2 regions of the Desulfosporosinus sp. BICA1-9 genome follow, and region 2 is predicted to be linked to the other one. Evidence: riboswitches for the same ligand, from Rfam matches in the RefSeq annotation. Region 2 holds a riboswitch; the other holds the start of a gene.
The links. Region 2 has a riboswitch for cobalamin ahead of JL57_RS26510 (ribonucleoside triphosphate reductase). Riboswitches for the same ligand answer to the same signal wherever they lie in the genome.

Region 1 (6,893 bases), on a different contig from region 2:
TCAACGTCTCACCTAGCCTCCATTTCAGAATCCCTGTCACGCACTTTAGGATCGTCGTTTTGCCGATCCCGTTCTGGCCTAAGACAGTCATAATCTCTTTTTCGCCGAGGGTAAAGCAGATATCCTGTAATAGATTATTGTCTTTTGTATATCCGAAATATCCATTTTTAACTTCAAGTATCATTGCCAAGCGCCTTTCGATGTTTTAAATAGGATCGCAAAGAACGGTGCCCCCACAAGGGCTGTTAAGATGCCGATCGGGATTTCTGCAGCCGTCGCCGTTCGCGCAATCATATCGACAATAATCATAAAAATCGCTCCCACAATACAAGCGGCAGGGAGCAGGCTCTTATGGTCTTCTCCCACAAGCATACGGCAGATATGCGGTATAACCAAACCTACCCAGCCGATCACCCCTGTAACTGTCACACAAGCGGCCGTAATGAAGGTAGCCATAACAATAATGACCAGCCTTGTCCTCACGGGGTTTACCCCTAAAGAATAAGCCTCTTCATCCCCCAAGGAAAGGATATTAATCCGCCATCTAAGGAGCAGCAAGACAACAATGCCTAAGAGAATGGGAACTCCAACCAGCTTCAAATTACTGTAGGAGGAATTGGCGAAACTCCCCATCAACCAATAAGTAATAGCAGGCAACTTGTCGTAGGGGTCTGCAACGTATTTGATCAACGAGATTAAGGCGCTGAATACCGCAGATATGATCATGCCGGACAACACAAGCGATAAGGTTGACGATTCTCCGCGCAGCTTAGAAAGTGTGTAGGTCATAAACACACTCAAGATGCCAAAGACCAGCGCTAAGACCGTGGCCAGCTGATTAACGCCCGAAAGCAATATGCCAAAAGCGGCTCCAAATGCCGCACCAGAGCTGACACCCAGCACATCGGGACTTACCAGGGGATTCTTAAAAACCCCTTGGAACGACGCCCCCGCGACAGCCAGCCCAGCCCCGACTAAAGCGTTCAACAGCGTTCTTGGCAAGCGGAGATTCCAGACCACTGAAGCAGCTATGCTATCTTGTTCCCCACCGAGGAGTCCCGCGATTAATATTTTCCCGACTTCACCCGGAGAAATAAAATATCTGCCCCCGAACAGCGATCCAAAAAACGTCCCCGCCAAGATTAGCAGCATGGCAAGCCACACAAACTTCAAGTTCTTTTGTTTGCAAATCATAGTGTATTTTCCTTGCCCTTCAACATAGAAGAAAGATGGTTTGACGTGCTTTATACCCAATCACCAAGTTCGGTTATATTTTCAGGTCAGGATTAAGTTTGCTATTCAAAATCCGATCTAGTTCTGGGTCAGTTAGTTTGTAATTGAAGTATTTCTGGTAAAAACTTTTCAGGTCTGCCCTCATATCGTAATCCGTGAACACCTCAGGGTGAAAAACCTTACCCAGCCACTTGATCATCAATGGGGTTTCCACACACGGCGCATCCCAGCGATAAATACCCATAGGTGCTTTATACACTCGTTTGTTTTTTACAGCATCAATTTTACTCCAATCTTGTCCTGAAAACTTGTTCTTATATAAATCTTCGGGTAATATATCGGAGAAGTTACTTAGGATAATGACTTCCGGGTTCCAGGCTATAACTTGTTCCATTGTGACTTTCTTCCAGTTATCCCCCGTCACCTCATTGGCCACGTTCACCCCGCCTGCAGTGTCGATCATGATTTTGTTCACAGATTCACCTGTGGCTACTTGAAGTTGTTCATCTCTCCGATACAGGGTCTTAGGTTTGTCTTTGCCCGCTAGTGCGCTCTCCTTGGACTTCAGATAGCTGTTGGTGTCCTGTTGATACTTGATAAGCGCAGCTGCCCGCTCTTGCTGGTTTAATATCTCACCAACCAGCTTGATGCCGTTTTGCAAATCCTCAAGAGTACCATATTTGATAGCTACAGAAGGTATACCGAGTTCTGCTAACTTTTTACCAGTTTCCAGCTGGTAATCCCAAATGACAACTAAATCAGGCTTCAGCTTAGCTACTTCTTCGTAATTGACGTTGAAGTTATTATCGACGAACGTCGAATTGACGTTGGCCATTTCAGGAGCCATGTCCTTCAAGATGTTTTTCTGGTAGGCTTTCATCACAGACGGATGCATACCAACAATTTTTTTCCCTGACCCATCAACCGCATAGACAATAGTAGCCCAAGGAATAGGCACGATGGCAATCTTTTCCACATTAACCTTAATCTCTACTTGGTTGCCCACCAAATCGGTAACAATTCTTGTCCCGGACGTTTGGTCAGCTGACGTTTTCATTCCATTCCCGCTGGATTGACACCCCGCAACGCTTAACACTAAAAACACGACTAGTAGAAGTGATAATAAATGCATCTTTCTATTACGGTGCTCGATCATAAAAATTCCCCCTCCGTTATATTCCTTAAAAGATTTATCCACCGAAAAAACCAGCTAAATAGTCATATCCTCTTCTTCCGATGTACGCGTAATGTGCATCGGCATACATCCGTCCGCTCAACCCTACATGCGGGATAGGCACATACCGGGTACTGCCTTCGCCTAGAAGTCCCTGATAAAGTGGGTCTCCGACAATGATATCCGGCTGTATTCTATCTATCCACTCTCCCAGCGCTTCCTCGCCTTCAAACAAGTGAACCCCGAAAAGCGTCTCTTCCTGATATACTTTCTTCATTCGTCTATCCATTTTCATCAAGCTGGTTGGTTCAACATAGTCAAGCCCAAAGTCGTTATGCAGACAAGAAGCCATGCAGGAAGCAAAAAGTGGTTCGCCGATCACGACGGCCCTTTGTCTAGGCTGTGCCCTACCAGTTGGAGCGTATCGTTGCTTGCTTGCGTTACTCCGAGGAATGTCTACTATCTCCGCCAGAACCTGAAACAGCCGCTGCATACCCCACAAGCCCACAGGCAAATTCATCACATAAGGTATCGAATATTCTTTTTGCATATATTGGGCAAGCCCTACACCCTCATGGGACACGACAAGGTTCAAGCCAGCAGAAGACATGCTCTGAAAGGTTTTCATATCAATTTTCTCTATTGGCGAACAATTAATTTCAAGACCGCACTGCCCCAGTTCATCCATGAGTTCGGTTAAATGTGTTTCCTTGCCAAGACTTAGAGGCGTATACCCGATGATATTCACTTGATTATTCTTCTTTTCCCTCCTTTCCAGAAAACGCTTGCCCAAGGTTAACAGCGTATAGTAAACGCCGGAGTAATAGGTCTCAAATCCCTCCGTCGGAAGCGCCAAGACGGTCAAGCCTGTCCGCTTGCTCAGCCTATCCGCCATTGCCCCGATATCGACTCCCGTCAAAGCTGGGACCGGCGTACCAATAATTGCGATGAGTTCGGTCTGCCGATTTTGCGCCCGGAGCCTTTCCGCATGAAACAGGAATTCCTCTGCTGCGCCCATGACGGCTTCCATCTCCCCCAACTTGGAACTGAAGAACAAAGTCTGCCGCAAATCCCTGATTTCATCACATTCGATGACTGCGCTACTACACCCGCCGGGCGAGTACAGAAGGTTAAGTGAATGCAAAGCAAGGAGAACAGAGCAGGCACCAGAATAGTCACTTGCCAACGAAGGTATGCGGGACAAAAAACTGCTCATCTCATACCCTCCAAAATTTCTATGATCCCCTCATATCCGAAACGATAGTCGGCACTCACCACTATTTCTTTGGCTTTTAGACAATAAAATGATGCTTTCTCTCCAATAGCAATGTCTATTCCTTCAAATCCGCCCATCTGCGTTTCAACAGTTACGTTGGAAACCAAGAAAACCTCCGCCTGGCTTCCCGTGGCAGAAAGCGCCTGAATATACGTCATATCTTGCTTGTTCACTGTTTCGGCAAATATTGCAGCAACAGAAAGGCCGATCAACTCCAGCGCCTGGGCGAGCTCAAAGGACCTTGGCCCAATCCCCACCGCAATTCGTTTTCCAACCAACGCCACAGCTACTTCGGCAGCAACTCTGTGGTACTCTTTGGCATCCTGGCTAAAATCCCAAGTAACCTGCATTCCCTCCATCAACGCTGCATAGTTATGCTTAATCTCTTTCATGTTGTAGCAGGCAGGCAAATATAGGAAGGGTATGTTCCATTTTTCCCACATGCGCACCGCCAAATCATAACCAAAACGATCCAAGGCGATGTTTAACTTTCCGTTTGCCATGTCCTCAAATTCTTCGTAGGAGTCCAGCGCGGCAAATTCTCTGATTTCCTCACCGGTACAATAGTTCCTGAGTATCTGTCTCAGGCCGAAATCCTTAGGGAGTTTTCCTGAGTCTCCCAACAGATTGATGTGGCTTTTCGTCTCTTGCAGGACGCCCCTTTGCAGCAAATCGACAAAAATACCACAGAGCCGCTCTTTAGGAAGTGTCCTTCTCCGAGCAAGCGGCCCCCGCTCAAAAACCTTCACCGGTATCCCATACCGGCTTTCTATTCGTTTTGTTAAGCTTACAAACTCAGTACCCATCAGAATATCGGCACAAGTAATATAAACGATGATCGCTTTTGACCGACGCGTTGTAACAAGGCTTTCTAGCGCCTCCTCTAATTTTTCCAGATGCTTCCCGGTAGCAAAATCGTTGCTGGAAACCGGAAGTAGGAATAACTTTTCGTTCAAGCCCTTTTTCCCGGCCCTGAAATATAATACTCTGGAACAGGATGAGGGACCTGCCGCCACTACATCAATTCCCGGCACACATAAGACCAAATTGACCAGTTCCCCGCACTCATCGTCCGCTATACCCCTATCAAAAAAACTATCAAGCGGCATTTTATTCGCGATATCCGCAAGCTTAATCTTTTCTTCGCCGCTACTTGTTCTTATATATCCCGTGCAAGACAATTCCATTTCCTCCGCTTTCCGGTACCCATCCATCTATGCTTTTCGCAATTCCAGGTCTAGCATATAGTGACTGAGTTTTTCTAATTCCTCGTCCTCAAGCGCTTTGACTGGCCTATAACCCTGATTCTCAGTAATAACACCTGCCAAATCCTTAAAGAAACAAGCTGCCTTTGAATCCGGGAACTTTTCCAGAACTGTTTTGCCTTCAAGTTCCGAAAGAGCAATTTCCCGACTGAAAGGGACATCATCCACTACCCGCGTACCTGTTAAAATCGCAAACTGTTCAACTGCCGCTCTACTCGACTCAGGATTTCTGCAATTGTGAATTAACCCCCCCAGGGTTACCGGCCTTGTCTCCTGACTTCTACTGATCCCCTTCATAATATTGTTGGCAGCATATACCGACATAAATTCCGATGATGTTACGATATAAATTGTATCGGCATACCCTTCACGCATCGGAACAGAAAAGCCACCGCACACTACATCCCCCAGCACATCATAAATAACAGTTTCCCAGGCTTCACCCCATATTTCCAGATACTGCAACTCCTCCATCATGGTGATAATCCCCCTGCCAGCACACCCAATACCAGCTTCGGGGCCTCCGGCTTCAATGCAGTTAACACCGCCAAAGCCAGGAAATACAATATCCTGGCGGGAAATACCAAGTTGCTTGGCCTGCAATTGTTGCAAGACCGTGGGAATTTTACGCCCTACGAGACACCTTGTGGAATCTGCCTTAGGATCGCACCCAATATGCAAGGTCTTAAGACCCTGCATTGCCAACGCTACAGAAATATTGGCCGCTACCGTCGATTTTCCGATTCCCCCTTTTCCATAAAACGCCAATTTCAAACAGTCTCGCTCTTTTTGTATATTCATAATAAGTGGTCATTCCTTTCGCTGTACTCAAGGCACAAAAATTAATGAAAGTGCCCCTTCCTCACACTTCTACAAAGCTGTAATAGCTAGCCAAAATAAAGAGACAACCCCTCATCACTAATCATAAAGACAGTAATGAATCAGTTGTCTCGAACGACGCGTTCTTCCCCGCTTTCAAGTCGCATTCGCATTTTTGAAAACAGATCCCGCTAGCAGAAGACTTTTACCCAAAAGGTCAGTTTCCCTCGGGAAAGCAAATATGTACCCATAAAATAGATAAGGCCCTCCAAAATTTGAAGGGCCAGATAAACTCAGGTCCCTCCACCCATCCATCGTGAGTAAAGTATATGAGCAATCAGGTCTCCTGGCTCAGGTTCATCGTTTAGTGCCTCCTTCCCAAGTTTCCTCAGTGGATGTAGCACAAACTCCCCATTACAGTGGCGGGACCGCGCTGGATTTACATCAGCTTCCCTGTTATTATTTTTCCGTTAAGAAAAATCGCTTGCTCATTTGTTAAATTATTAAATTGTTAAAATGGCAAATTAAACATATCACATAGACAATACTTGGTCAAGTGCGAACCGACGAGGGTTCTCCGAATGATTTATTCTCCATCCATACAATAGCGTTCTCTAGAATCTGAGTTTTTTTCTATTAAAACACTTTTCACGTCTTTTTCTAAGATGTCTAACCCAATTGCCATAGTCTTCATACATCTCTCCCCCTAGTGTTCTAATCATACGTGTACCATCCACCGTCTTAGCCTCAGGTACGCCGTAAAAGGAATTAGTTATCTGAGTCAGTATAGTAATTACCCGATTTTTCCTCACGATCAGCACGACCTGATAACCCTCTTGTATAGGATCTGGGGCTAAGTAGTACTTAGTGCATCCTTTCATTTTGTTCAATATACAAGCTACCTCATTAGCCTCCTCAAAAGAAACCTCGTGTGCAGTTTGTAACCACTCCTCCATAAAGCGGTTAACTGTGAGTGGGTCTAACCCAAGTCTGCAGATAACACCTTCTAAACTATGAACAGTGGCTGTAATCATGACAATTCGCTCCCATACACTCTGTATTTATACATATCTACGCTCTTCCTTTTTGTTAATTTTCTCCCGTCGTTTCACCAGTCATGCCTCTT
Region 2 (14,480 bases):
ATCTGCATTTTCTTTTTTTGCTGTTTGGAGGATTACTTCGCAAGATGCCATTACTCCAAGATCAATAACTTCAAAATTATTGCAAGACAGAATGACTGAAACGATGTTTTTGCCTATATCATGGACATCACCCTTAACCGTTGCAACGACCACTTTTCCTGCACTGCTACTTTCACTACTCTTCTTCTCTGCCTCAATGTATGGTAATAAAAAGCCTACAGCCTTTTTCATAACTCTTGCGCTTTTTACAACCTGCGGGAGAAACATTTTGCCTTCTCCAAATAATTCTCCAACCACCTTCATTCCATCCATCAGCGGTCCTTCAATAACCTTTTCTGCTCTGTCATATTGTCTTCTGACTTCTTCAACGTCTTCTTCTATGAATTCCGCTATGCCTTTTACTAAAGCATGTATTAATCGTTCCTTGCAATCTTTCTCTCTCCAGGCAAGTTTATTCTCAACTTGATCCCCACCAGACGCTTTGTATTTTTCCGCAAACTCTAAAAGTTTTTCGGCAGAATCCGGTGTTTTATTCAAGATCACATCTTCAACCTTTTCCAGGAGCTCCTTATCTATTTCATCATAAATTTGAATCATACTTGGGTTTACAATAGCCATATCAATTCCTGCAGCAATAGCGTGATACAAAAACGCAGAGTGCATAGCTTCCCTTATGGCATTGTTTCCTCTAAAGGAGAAGGATAAATTACTTACCCCACCACTTACCTTGGCATAAGGAAGATTTTCCTTGATCCATTTTACGGTGTTAATAAAATCGACCGCGTAATTGTTGTGCTCTTCAATCCCTGTGGCAATTGCTAAAATATTAGGGTCAAAAATAATATCAGTTGGTGGAAACTTCACCTTATTCACTAATAAATCATAAGCTCTTTTGCAAACTGCAATTCTCTTCTCAAAAGTATCTGCCTGGCCTTGTTCATCAAAAGCCATTACCACAACGCCCGCACCATATCTTTTAATTAACGTCGCTTGCCGAATAAACTCCTCTTCCCCTTCTTTTAGGCTTATAGAATTTACAACTGCTTTACCTTGAATTGCCTTTAAGCCTACTTCTAAAACCTCAAATTTTGATGAATCAATCATCACTGGAACTCTGGAAATATCTGGCTCGCTAGCGAGAAGCTTAAGAAATATATCCATTTCACTTAAGGCATCAAGTAGCCCATCATCAAAGTTTATATCTATAATTTGTGCTCCGTTTTCCACCTGTTCCTTGGCCACAAATAATGCTTCTTCATATTTTTTCTCTCTAATTAGTCTTGCAAACTTAGCTGATCCAGAAACATTCGTTCTTTCCCCAATATTGACAAAATTATTTTCTTTCTTTATGACAATGGCTTCAAGACCACAGTAAACAGTCTCTTTCTCGATCAGAGGAATTTTTCTTGGTTTGATACCCTTAACCGCTTCACTGATCGCTTTAATATGCGCCGGTGTTGAACCGCAACATGCCCCGACAATATTTAAATGACCTTCCTCTGCTAATTCCTTTACCAAAGCCGCAGTTTCTTCCGGACGTTCCTCATACTCCCCTAGGGAGTTTGGCAGACCTGCATTTGGATGGAAGGTTACATACCGATCTTGTGTTTTGGAAAGATCTTTAATGAAAGGAATTAAATCCTTAGCGCCAAAGGAACAGTTTAATCCTATGCCAAGAATTTCATCACCCTTCATAGTGTGTGCAAAAGCTTCAAGCGTTTGACCGGATAAGATACGACCACTTTTATCCGCAATAGTACCTGAGATAATTATAGGCAGTGTTATACCTTTTTCCTCAAAGACATTTTCAGCTGCAAATATAGCTGCCCTAGCATTTAAGGCATCAAATATTGTTTCAATAAATATAATATCTACTCCACCATCTACAAGCCCCTGTACCTGCTCCCCATAAGCAAGTACGAGTTCCTCAAAGCTAATATTTCTTATTCCTGGGTTTTCAACATCTGGTGAAAGGGATGCTGTTCTATTGGTAGGCCCAACTGAACCTGCTACAAAACGCGGTTTACTTGGATCAACGTTAGTAAAAAGATCTGCCTCTTCTCTTGCTAGCTTTGCTCCTTGGAAGTTAAGCTCATAGACCTTATCCTCCATACCATAATCCTTTTGAGATATTCTGGTTGCATTAAAGGTATTTGTTTCAATAATGTCCGCCCCAGCTTCTAGATAACTTTTATGAATAGCTTTAATAATCTCTGGATGAGTAATATTTAAAAGGTCATTATTCCCCTTTTGGCTTCTATGACAATTACAACTTCCGGTAAACTCTTGCTCATTTAAGTTATATCCTTGGATACAAGTCCCCATTGCGCCATCCAGGACAAGAATTCTTTCCTTTAAATAATCCTCGATATTATATCTCATTAGTTAGCCCCCTTAATTTTGAGTAAATACTTTTGATGTATTTGAACCTAATACATTCACTATAGCATGATAAAAGAGATATAGGGTAACTCTAAAAAGCTATGGCTTGTTATAGCATAAAACTATAACAAGCCATTTTAGGGCATCTTATAAATAAGGTATATAATTATGATTTTAGACGTGTAATAGGTTTCTACAGTGGAATCATCTATAGATTTTTAGTTACTTTGTCCAATTCTTGCACATAAGCTGTCGCAAGCCTGCTAAGCGTTACACTTTTATGTGAAATCCATCCTACAGTAATAGTTTCATTAATATTCAAGGGTATTGGGATGATGTTATTGCCGTTAAGGTCAGCACTTAAAACGCCTGTTGAAATGGTGTATCCATTTAATCCGATCAGAAGATTAAACAGAGTTGCCCTGTCGCTCACACGGATACTCTTTTTATGAGATAAGGTACTCAATATTTCCTCTGAAAAATGGAAAGAATTGTACTCTCCTTGTTCAAAGGACAGGCAGGGATACGAATCCAAATCCTCCAACGTGACTCTCTCTTGCTTTGCCAGCGGATTTTGAGTACTGATGAAAACATGAGGTGCAGCTTTAAATAATACTGTAAACTCCAAATTGTTTTCTTTCATAAGCTTATTGATTACCTTTGAATTAAATTCATTGAGATACAAAATACCGATTTCGCTGCGGAGGTTTTTTACATCCTCCAAAATTTCATAGGTTTTTGTTTCTCGCAAGGTAAACTCATATTCCTCCAAGGCGTATTTTTTTATGAGATTTACAAAGGCATTTACAGAAAAAGCATAGTGCTGGGTTGAAACAGAAAAGTGCTGGGGAGATGGCTTTGCATCTAGGTAACGGTTTTTCAACAGTTCTGTTTGCTCCAATACCTGCCGTGCATAGCCAAGAAATTCTGCCCCCTCAACTGAAATACTAATTCCCTTGTTGGAGCGCTCAAAAATCGTGATATTAAGCTCTGCTTCCAATTCTTTTATTGCGTTGGAAAGGCTGGGCTGAGATATGAATAAACGCTTTGCAGCGACATTAATGGAGCCCCAGGTTGCGATTACAATTGCATATTTAAGCTGTTGAAGTGTCATTTTTTCACCTGCCTGTTCTTTCCCTGTTGTGATTTCTCAGCTAGTCTTAATACTCTATTCCCTCTCGCTCCATTATGCCCTTTTCCATGGGATGTTTGCGGGCAGTTATTTCCGAGACATAATCAGCTAACTCGATCAGCTTTGAAGGGGCATCCCTCCCTGTCAGAACGAGTTCCAATTTTAGTGGCTTGATCTTAACAATCTCGACTACTTCCTTCAGAGGCAGGTACCCGCAATTCACCGCTGCCATAATCTCGTCCATGATGATCAAATCCCATTCCCCGCTCTTGACGGCCTCAATAGTATAGTTCAGACCAATCCGCATTTCTCCTTTTATTCCTGCCATTTCTTCCTCTGTCATTCCCCAAGTGAATTTGTCATTTTCTTTCTTACTAAAGAGCTGAAAGCACGGTCCTAAACTGGCGATGACTTTCCTTTCTCCCGTAGTCCATCCTTTTAAAAATTGAACCATGAGGACCCTAAGTCCTTGCCCATACGCCCTGAGCCCCAACCCGATTGCTGCTGTCGTCTTCCCCTTCCCTGCACCTGTATAAATATGGATGAGACCTTGTTGCATGCTTATTTCTCCTCCCTCATTAACTTCTAACCTCACGGCACTCTCCGAGGCGGTTGGGACAAGGGTAACTACATCACCCAGCACGTCACCTTAGCCGACTTCAAATCCTCGAAAAGAGAAGGACAAATTCTTTTTAGACCACTGAGTCAATCTCTTCAAATCTTGCATGTTCCTAGCTGCTTTTTTAAGTTCCGTGCTTCTGCAGCTCTGCACCACATAATTTGAAGCAATTTCAAAATCTAAAATGATGCTGGGTATATCATCTGCTTCGAGTTCTGGACATAGTGTTGTCCTGAACTCATGGGCAAGTCCGCTATTTTTAATGACTTCCACACTTTCCCGAATTGACGATAACTCCAACTGGCTTGTCCCTGTAATGCTTTCATATTTGCTGAGCGGAGCCTTTAAGTCCATGGCGATAAAATCTAGAAGCTCTTCTTCTATCAGCGTTCTCAAGATATCCGGATTTGTTCCGTTTGTGTCAAGCTTTACGAGCATCCTCATTGCTTTCAATTCTTCGATAAAAACGTGAAGATTCTTTTGCAACGTCGGTTCTCCTCCGCTTACAACCACTGCGTCGATCATTCCTTTTCTTTTGGAAAGCCATTCGAAAATTTCTTCAGGCAGAATACCGTTTGAAGTGTCCTTAGTATCTAGTAGACTGACGTTGTGACAATAACCACATCTTAAGTTACAGCCCTGGGTAAAAACCACAGACGCTATCTTACCCGGATAATCCACAAATGAGGCCTTTATAAATTCTGCTATATTCATGATAACACCTCCTGAATCCTGAATTTTTTCCTCTGGTTATACTCTTCTTTCTTCCCAAGATTATAGTTCTTGACCGGTCTGAGGTATCCTGTCACTCTGGACCATACCTCGGCTTCGGCACCACATTCAGGGCATCTGAAATGTTCTCCGCTGATGTATCCGTGAGAGTCGCAGATACTGAAGGTTGGCGTAATGGAGATGTATGGGATTTTATGTTTGTTAAATATTTTTTGAATAAGCCGCTTACAAACCTTAATATCCTCAACTGCTTCTCCAAGATAGAGGTGCTGAACCGTTCCCCCTGTGTAAAGAGACTGCAGTTCGTCCTGTAGCTCCAAAACCTCAAATATATCATCCGTATAACCTACCGGAAGTTGGGTTGAGTTTGAGTAATAAGGAACTTCATCACCAGCCGTAATAATTGAGTCATACTTTTTAATATCCAACATAGCCAGACGGTATGATGTTCCCTCTGCTGGCGTCGCCTCTAAATTGTAGACGTTTCCGGTCTCGTGTTGAAATTTAACCAGCAGCTCTCTCAAATAGTTCATGACACTCACCGAAAACTCCCGACCTTCTTCAGTTTCAATTCCTTGGCCCATGAAATTCAGTAATGCCTCATTCATTCCTATGATACCGATCGTACTGAAATGATTGTGCCAATAATGCCCGGTCCGCGCCTTTGAATGTCTCAAATAATGGCATGAATAGGGATACATCCCCCGTTCTGACTGCTGCTCAATAATTTTCCGCTTGATTTCCAAGGCCGTGCGCCCGACTTCCGCCATTTGGTTCAGACGTTCCATAAATTCCTGTTTTGAATTGGATAGATACGCTAATCTAGGCAGGTTAATGGTAACTACACCGATTGATCCTGTGAGAGGATTGCTTCCGAACAAACCCCCACCTCGTTTCCTGAGTTCACCGGTATCTAGCCTTAACCGGCAGCACATGGATACAGCATCTTCGGGAGACAGATCTGAGTTTACATAATTAGCGAAATAAGGAATTCCATACTTACAAGTAATTCTCATAAAGGCATCCGCTACAGGACTCTCCCAATCAAAGTCTTTGGTAATATTAAGGGTGGGAATTGGGAAAGTAAACACTCTTCCCTTTGAATCTCCTTCCAGCATCACTTCACAGAACGCCAAGTTGAACATATCCAACTCTTCCTGAAAATCTCCATATTTATCCTCAGCGTATGTTCCGCCAATAATCACCTGCTCATCTCTCAATGTAGAAGGCACCCTGATGTCAAACGTAAGGTTGGAAAAGGGGCACTGAAATCCAACCCGTGTGGGAACATTGAGGTTAAAAACAAATTCTTGCAAACACTGTTTGACTTGAGTAAATGTCAATTGGTCATTCCGAATAAAAGGCGCACAAAAGGTGTCAAAACTTGACCAAGCCTGGGCTCCGGCAGTTTCCCCTTGTGTAGTAAAGGTAGAATTTACGATTTGCCCGAGGAAAGATCGTAAATGTTTGGCTGGACCGCTTTCCACCTTGCCAGGTACTCCTCCGAATCCATCCAGCAGGAGCTGTCTCAAATCCCATCCTGCACAATAGGGTCCAAAAAAGCCCAGGTCATGGATGTGGCACTCTCCACTTTCATGCGCCTCTCGAACTTCCTGAGGATAGATTTCATAAAGCCAATACTTTTTGGTAAAGACTTCTCGTATATAATTGTTTAAACCATTGATACTTTTTTGGGTGTTCGCATTCTCACTAATTTGCCAGTCCTTATCTCCTAGGTAGTCGGAAAACATACCAATGGTCGCCCCAATCAGCGCATCCATTTCACGGGTGCTTTTCCTTTTCTGACGATAAAGTATATATGCTTTGGCTGTTTTGGCATGTCCGTTTTCTATGAGGACTTTTTCGACGATATCTTGTATCGATTCTACATCCGGTTGCTTGTCCCTAAAATTTCTTTGTAATACATCTACTACCTGTCTGCCTATTTCCTCAGCACGCTCATAGTCCGATCCTCCACAAGCTGTGGCAGCTTTAAAAATTGCATGAACTATTTTCTCTTGATTGAAAGACTCAATTCTTCCATCTCTTTTAATAATTTCTGTTATCATCGGTTAAATAACCTCCAATTTTTCCAATTCAAAAAGCCCCTTGACGCTGAGCGCCAAGAGGCTGTGTATCTCCCTGAATACAACACTTACTTATGGAACCCCCCTATCGCTCGTAGAGTTATTGGTTCATTAAACAAAGGCAGGTCTTCTGACTTTGGTTCATTAATGCTTCACGCCTTCCCGGTATCTACCAGTGGCCTATAGTATGAAACATCTCCCCATTACAGTGGCGGGACCGTGCAGGACTTTTACCTGCTTCCCTTTTAAGCTGTACTCTTAGTACTTGCACCTTTATTTTCCAATATTCAATTGCTATCATGTTATCGTATATTAACCTAATGTGTCAACCATGAAGTTTATTTTTTTATATTGATGAACACTCCCTTAGAGCTACTGAGTATTTCTATCCCCTATCCGGCATAGCCATATTAAGGATGGGGGTGGGCAAGTGCAGTTTTAATATATATTAATTGTTTTTTTAACTTTTATAATTCACATAATATATGAAGATGTCAAAGCCCTTGTCGTTATTTTGATGAGCGCCAAGCTAATAGGAACCATATTGGGGCAATTGCTCCTTATCCCGGTGGCCAAAGCCATTGCAGATATTTATAAGTGATTGCCGGAGTATTGCTGCTGTAAAAAAAATAAAAACGCAGCAGGAATTAACACTTTTATGTAGAATACTATTAACATAGGCAACTATTCATTATGTAAAAAAGAGACCATGGAGGTCTTGACCTGACATTAAGTCTGGTCAAGACCTCCATGGTCTTTTTCATTTTTCAAAGGAGGTGATTATTGGCATATGAGCCCATGCCAGCTGTCTTCCCATAGTTTGTAAAGTAATGAATTCCACGTTCCAAAACGCCTTCAAAATCTTCCTGCATCTTATGTTCGAAAATGTCAGAAACTATCAACTTCAGACCTAAAGATATTCTGATCTGACCGTCAAGATATCATTGGGTCTGACCCTAACAGAAAATGATCCTGTCCTAGGCAACTGCTTATGAACTTGTTCTGGTATAGGCTTTTATAATTCATAAAAGAAGGAGCGAACTGTGATGTGTGAATCGAATGCTTTTCTCAAAGATGGAGAAAACGAAGTGATGCTCATGAAGTCAGTTGATACCATCGAGCCCTGTGAAAATGACTTAAAACTAATGGATATCTTCGGAAAACAACTATTTATCCAAGCCAAAATTAAAAACATGACCCTTCTCAACCACCGTATTATCTTAGAAAAGATTTAACCAACACCCTAGGCAACTTTATGTAGCCTAGGGTGTTGGTTTGAGTAAATAGTTATGTACTGCTTTTGCAGTTTACTATTATCTAGTAAAGCGTCATGGTCTCGAACTCTGATAACAATTGGTTCCCCTCTGAAATATGGTTTTGTAAATGTTGAATGCTAACTTGATCTTCAATATTTTACCCACCTTTGGGACGAGGGAAAGGCTGCTAAAGCATCCGGTAAGTCGTTTTGGGACAACAGGGCGGATGAGTTTAACAAGATAGTTTCTCAAGGGGGTCCTGATGAGCGCATTAAGAAAATCGTTAATTTTTTGTCACATAAGAGCCTTCTCACCGAGAATAGTAGCGTCTTAGACATAGGCTGCGGTCCAGGACGCTTTGCCGTTGAATTTGCCAAGAAGTCAGCAGACGTTACAGGCCTAGACATATCCGACAAAATGTTAGACTATGCGGTGAAGAATGCCGAAGCTGCCAACCTCACCAATATCTTGTTTAGAAACTTAAACTGGGATGAAGTCAACCTTGAAGACTACGGCTGGAGAAAAAGATTTGACTTGGTGACCGCGATCAACAGCCCAGGGATCCATGATCTAATCACGCTAGAGAAGATGATCGAGGCCAGCAAGGGCTACTGCTTTTTGTCAAATTTTGTGGATCGTACCGACTCTGTTCAGGACATTATTCGCACGGACATTCTTAAGCTTAAAGAGGTAATATTTTATAACAATACAGTTTACAGCATTTTAAACATCCTTTGGCTAATTGGATATTATCCCAGTATTGCCTATGTCGATACGGCTCGAGAACATGTCCGAACGGTCCAGGAAGCTTGTGTTTATTATGGTTCGTTATACCTCTATCGGGCACGCGTATCATTTTTATATAACCCCGGAAAGATGAAAAGATGCGAAGCCGAACCCAAAGGCAAACAGCGGGACAGGGACAGATAATGGAAATTAAAACAAGGAACCTGTCCCCTTGTTTCTCAAATACCTTCAAATTCTTCCCTGCCTCATCTCTACCACCCGGTCGGACATCCAGCCCACAACCTCTCTATCGTGGGAAATGAAAAGATAGGAAAGTTGCCGCGTTTTTTGCAGATCTTTCAAAATGTGCAAAATTTGTGCCTGCACCGAAACATCCAACATAGAGGTAGCTTCATCCAGAACAAGTACCCGCGGTTGCAACATCAGAGCGCGACAGATGGAAAGACGCTGGATTTCGCCGCCGCTCACCTGATGCGGATAGCGTTCTAACAAAGAATCATTCAGCTTTACCTGCTCAAGCACCCGGTAAAGCATTTCGTGGGCGGATACTTTTTCATAAAGGCGAAAAATTTTAAGCGGTTCCAGTACGCTGTCTTTTAGTTTTATGACTGGATTAAAAAAGGATTCCGGGCGCTGGGAAATAAGTTGAACCTCGCCGCGGAAGGGAAGCAACGCTTTACCTTTTAGCAGCGTTATATTCTCACCCTTATAGAACACTCCGCCGCCATCGCTTGGAATCAAGCGCAGCAGAATACGAGCTAAAGTGCTTTTGCCGCAACCGCTGGGTCCCATCAGACCAAGGGTTTCCCCCCTATCAATTTGCAAGCTGACATTGTCGAGAGCCAAAAAGGACTTTCGTCCCCCACCCCTGCGAAAAGTCTTACAAACTTCGCGGGCTTCAAGCATATAAAAAGCACCTCACAAGCCTGCCGCCGTGTTCATAAGAATTCGGTTTTTCCGCCGTGCAACGCACAGTGCAGTGTATACAGCGGGGCGCAAATTTGCAGCCAGTAAAGCTTTCTCCGGGTGCCGGAGGCATACCGGACATGGGCTCCATCCCATTTTGAGGAAGTGAGGCCAGAAATCCCTGCGAATAGGGATGCAGCGGAGTTTTCAGAACATCCTGCCCCATTTCCAAAATCTCTCCGCTGTACATCACTGCCACACAGTCGCACAGCTTTTCAGCCAACCCAAGGTCATGGGTAATGACAATCATCCCGTCCACGCCCTGCAGTTTCATCGAAACAAGCGTTTCGTAAACCTGCTCGCGTAGATCCCTGTCAAGCCCCTTGGTCGGTTCATCCGCCAATACCCAGCGTGGTGAACAAGAAATACCGATGGCACACAGTACGCGTTGCTGCATACCACCGCTCAGCTCAAACGGATAGGAGCGCAAAATACGCCCCGGATCATCAAAGCCGAAGCTGTGCAGCAGACTTTCCGCCTTTCGCCTGCGGCTTTTGGCGTTCTTATCTACTATCATCAGTGCTTCGTCAAGTTGAACGCCGATCCGCCTCACCGGGTTGAGCGAATCGCTTGGATTCTGCGGGATCAGACTGATTTCCTTTCCACGCAGGGTACGCAGCTGTCGGAGCGAAGCTTTGGCAATGTTAAGCCCGCAATAAAGGATGTCGCCGCCCACCTGTGCATAGGAAGGCAGCAAGCCGAGGATCGCCAGTCCGAGTACGGATTTTCCGCAGCCGCTCTCTCCGATGAGTCCGGTAATTTGTCCACTGCGAAAGGTAGCGAAAACATGGTCAACTGCTTTAACCGAACCGGAGGAAACCGCAAAATGTACGGTGGCATCCTGAATAACAATGTGATTGGAAGTGGCTTCTAGCATTCGCGCACCTCCTCATTTTTTATGTCAAAATGATCGCGCAGAACGTCGCCCAGCATATTGATAGCCAGCAGTAATAAAAAAATACACAGCCCCGGCACAAGAATTAGATGCGGGGAACTGCGGTAATGAAGGCGTGCATCATTAATCATAACACTCCAGTCAGGTGTGGGCGGTTGAACTCCTAACCCTAAAAAGCTCAGCGAGGCGATAGACAACACACTGCGTCCCACCCGGATTGTAAAAAGGATAATCATATTATTGATCATATTAGGAAGGATGTGACGAAAGATCAAACGCCTATTACTACTTCCTAGACAGCGCATTGCCTCTATATAGGGCTCCTCTCGCAAGCGCAGTACCTCGGTGCGCACAATTCGGGAAAATCCTGCCCATGAGGTTAGTATCAAAGCCAGCAGCAGACTCTGGATGCTCGGGCCCATCACCCCTGCAATAGCGATCATCAGACAGGTTCCGGGCAGACCCTGGAAAATATTGGCAAGTACGGTGAGGCACCAGTCCGCCGCGCCTCCATAGTAACCCGCAATCATTCCCAAGAGCATACCGAGCAGCATGGACAGAACCGTCGCCATCAGCGCCAGCAGCATAGAGATTCGACCCCCGTACAGGACGCGGCTGAGCATATCCCGCCCCAGCGAATCAGTTCCCAGAGGATGTCCTAAAGATGGTCCCTCCAGACGCACCGACATCTCGGTGGTATTAGGCGGATAGGGCGCGATCAGCGGTGCTAAGACGCTGGAAAGGATAATCACGGACAGAAGCAGCACGGCAATGATGCCTTGCGCTTTTCCCTTGTTCTTCAAATACTGCTCCCTCCCAGCCTTATTTTCGGATTCAGCACCAAGCTGATTAAATCTACCGCCAGTGTGACAGCGACAAAAAGAAATCCGGTAAGCAAAACATAGCCTTGAAGGGCCGGATAATTACGCATGTAAATGGCCTCGATGGCATAGCTTCCCACGCCCGGGAGTGCAAAGATAGTTTCTACAACAACCGAGCCACCCAGTATTCCGCCAAAATAATTGCCCAACAGCGTAATGACGGGCACAATGGCGTTGGGCAGGGCGTTTCGCACAATAAGGCGATATTTACTGATTCCTTTGGCGTTAGCGGCAAGAAAATATTGTTTTCCCAATTCCCCCAGAAGCGCGGAACGCATCAAACGCGCAGCTGTTGCGGTAGTGGCGCAAGACAGCACTATTGCCGGCATTAACATATATTTAGCTCCGCCTGTACCGCTGGTGGGCAGCCACCCAAGGACCTCAGCGAACAGCAGCACCATCAAAATGGCAAGCCAAAAACCCGGAATGGAAAGCATTATATTGGTTAGTCCTTGGATGCCATGGTCAAGCAGGCTGTCTTTATAGGCCGCAGACAAGGTGCCTATTAGGATTCCGCCTGCACAGGTTAGCAGCATAGCATATCCTGCCAGCTTTAGGGTTACCGGCAAGCGCCGAGCAAGCTCTTCACTCACTGGTTCGCTGGTGGCATATGAGTAGCCGAGGTCACCGTGCAGGGCGTTTTTTACCCAGCGAATATACTGTACGGGCAGCGGATCGTTAAGTCCCATCTCTTCCCGCAACGCGGCAATCTGTTCCGGTCTCGCCTCAGACATGCCGCCCTGACTAAGCGCAATTTCCGCCGGGTCGCCGGGGGAAATAACCCCCAGCGTAAAAGCAATCAGGGAAATACCCAGCAGAACCGGAACCAGCGAGGCAATTTTCTGCAAGATATACCTGCTCATTGCCTATTCAGCCCAAGCAACATTCGGCAGTTCCAAACCGTAAAGTTTTGCCTCATAACCAGTCAGTTTAGTACTGTAAGCCATCAAGGTCACATCGTTAAACAGAGGAATGACTGGAAAATCCTCGCTGGAAATCTGCTGGATCTGATTATAGATTTCTTTGCGCTTTTCCATATCGAGAGTGGCTGCCGCCTCTTTCATCAGTTTTTCCACCTCAGAGTTGTTGTAGCCGAGACTGTAATTCTTATTATGGTCACCGCTGGTGAGCATAAAGCGGTTGAAGATGGTGAAGGGTTCGCTGTTGGAGAGTCCCTGCTGTAGACGGACAAGATTGTGGTTGCCTGATTTCATTTCCTCTTTCATAGTAGCATACTCCAAGGGTTGAATTTTAACATCCAGCCCTATTTCCGAAAGCCAGGCTGCAATCAGCTCCGCCTCCGGTTTCTGGGTGGACTCGCTGCCGTTTATCAGATAGACAATTTCACAACGTTTATCCCCCAGTACCGCTTTGACCAGCGCTTTGGCTTTTTCCAGATTCTCTTTCACGGGAATTTCCTTATAAAATGGAGTGCTGTAATTAAGGATATTGGTAGTAGGAGAACCAAACCCGCAGTATAGGTCAGTCACTATAGACTGGCGGTTGAGGGCAAGGCTGACAGCCTGACGCATACGCAGATCATTGAACGGAAACTTGGTTCCATTGACCCCCAGAAAACGAATCATCGTGGATTTATTGGTAGTCAACGCAAAGTCAGGATCTTTTTTAAGCTCTACGGCTAGCGAAGCAGGAATTGCTTTTAGATCCAATACGCCCATAATCTCAGCGGATTTTAAGGCAGAAAAGCGAGTATCCGCATCAGGAATTACTTTAACCCGAATGGATTTTGCTTTGGCCTTTTCGCCATAGTAATGATCATTACGCTCCAACAGAACATATTGGTCCTTCACGTTCTCAACAACTTTAAAAGGACCGGTACCTTGGGCAATACCGTTGAAATTTCCTTCCTTATCGAAGCATTTAGGGCTGTACATGGCACTTCCGAAGTTCACCATATTGTAGATCTGAGTGGGTGAGGGATTCTTAAAGATGAGTTTAAAGGTATAATCGTCCACCTTGGAGTACTCTTTCAGCCCAGGATAGTTGGAATTGATATCCAGCGGGTAGAAAGAGGATTTCTTAACGCCCAACTTCATACGGTCAAAGTTTGCGACGACCGCATCCGCATTGAAGCCTTCGCCGTCGTGGAACTGGACACCCTTGCGCAGCTGAAACGTCCATTCCTTACCGTCCTCGGATATTTCCCAGCTTTCGGCAAGACCGGGCACAGGGGATGCCTTGTCGTCCTGTTTGACAAGCGGTTCCCAGACATAGAGAATGCTGCTGCAATAATAACCATCTTTTTCACCGGGGGCAAGGTTACGGTAACCTCCAAGGACAATTTCAGTGTTCCTGTTCACAACTGCAGGAGACTTGGAGGAATCGGCCGCGCTGCCCGTCGGGTTGGATTTGCTGCAACCTGCAATAGACAACACTATTAGGACGGACAAGCAAAGTACCAACACCTGTTTCAGTTTGGTTTTGAAAAAAAAGTTCATGGATATCCTCCTCTTAATATTTTTTAAGTCTTCACTACGTGTACTGAAAACTTTGAAAGCAGTTATTTGTACCAGTAAAGCAACTCCGAGCGAAATTTGTGACGACAACGGTATTTTCCATTTTCAAAGTGGTAATAGCGTTGCAAGATCTCCAGTACCGCCTTTTCATCATAGCGCGCAGCAATGTAAGAAACCGCACGGTTCAGCATCTCATCAAATGTGTCATAAGCATATTCGCGCTCATTGGAAATACTTATGCATTCAGCACAAATTCCAAGTCCGTGAAGTACCTTTTCTAAGTCTCGGCAATCCATCCGTGTGTAG

Region 1: another riboswitch for cobalamin. It lies ahead of JL57_RS06405 (nitrogenase iron protein NifH); the one in region 2 lies ahead of JL57_RS26510 (ribonucleoside triphosphate reductase).

The regions. Positions count from the first base shown of each region.
Region 1 covers NZ_JUEE01000047.1:657-7,549, forward strand. Annotated here, with positions in the region: gene JL57_RS06380 (ABC transporter ATP-binding protein) at 1-184, opposite strand, end outside; gene JL57_RS06385 (iron ABC transporter permease) at 181-1,194, opposite strand; gene JL57_RS06390 (ABC transporter substrate-binding protein) at 1,268-2,389, opposite strand; gene JL57_RS06395 (nitrogenase component 1) at 2,424-3,623, opposite strand; gene JL57_RS06400 (nitrogenase component 1) at 3,620-4,864, opposite strand; gene JL57_RS06405 (nitrogenase iron protein NifH) at 4,898-5,749, opposite strand; cobalamin riboswitch at 6,086-6,266, opposite strand; gene JL57_RS06410 (hypothetical protein) at 6,382-6,801, opposite strand.
Region 2 covers NZ_JUEE01000213.1:29,231-43,710, forward strand. Annotated here, with positions in the region: gene metH (methionine synthase) at 1-2,382, opposite strand, end outside; gene JL57_RS26495 (LysR family transcriptional regulator) at 2,591-3,496, opposite strand; gene JL57_RS26500 (cob(I)yrinic acid a,c-diamide adenosyltransferase) at 3,543-4,073, opposite strand; gene JL57_RS26505 (anaerobic ribonucleoside-triphosphate reductase activating protein) at 4,164-4,847, opposite strand; gene JL57_RS26510 (ribonucleoside triphosphate reductase) at 4,844-6,934, opposite strand; cobalamin riboswitch at 7,055-7,242, opposite strand; partial or broken gene JL57_RS35640 (DUF2837 family protein) at 7,437-7,553, shown strand; gene JL57_RS36700 (hypothetical protein) at 7,720-7,854, opposite strand; gene JL57_RS26515 (CooT family nickel-binding protein) at 7,999-8,187, shown strand; partial or broken gene JL57_RS26520 (class I SAM-dependent methyltransferase) at 8,440-9,138, shown strand; gene JL57_RS26525 (ABC transporter ATP-binding protein) at 9,184-9,861, opposite strand; gene JL57_RS26530 (ABC transporter ATP-binding protein) at 9,854-10,798, opposite strand; gene JL57_RS26535 (ABC transporter permease) at 10,792-11,619, opposite strand; gene JL57_RS26540 (ABC transporter permease) at 11,616-12,560, opposite strand; gene JL57_RS26545 (ABC transporter substrate-binding protein) at 12,564-14,156, opposite strand; gene JL57_RS26550 (class I SAM-dependent methyltransferase) at 14,219-14,480, opposite strand, start outside.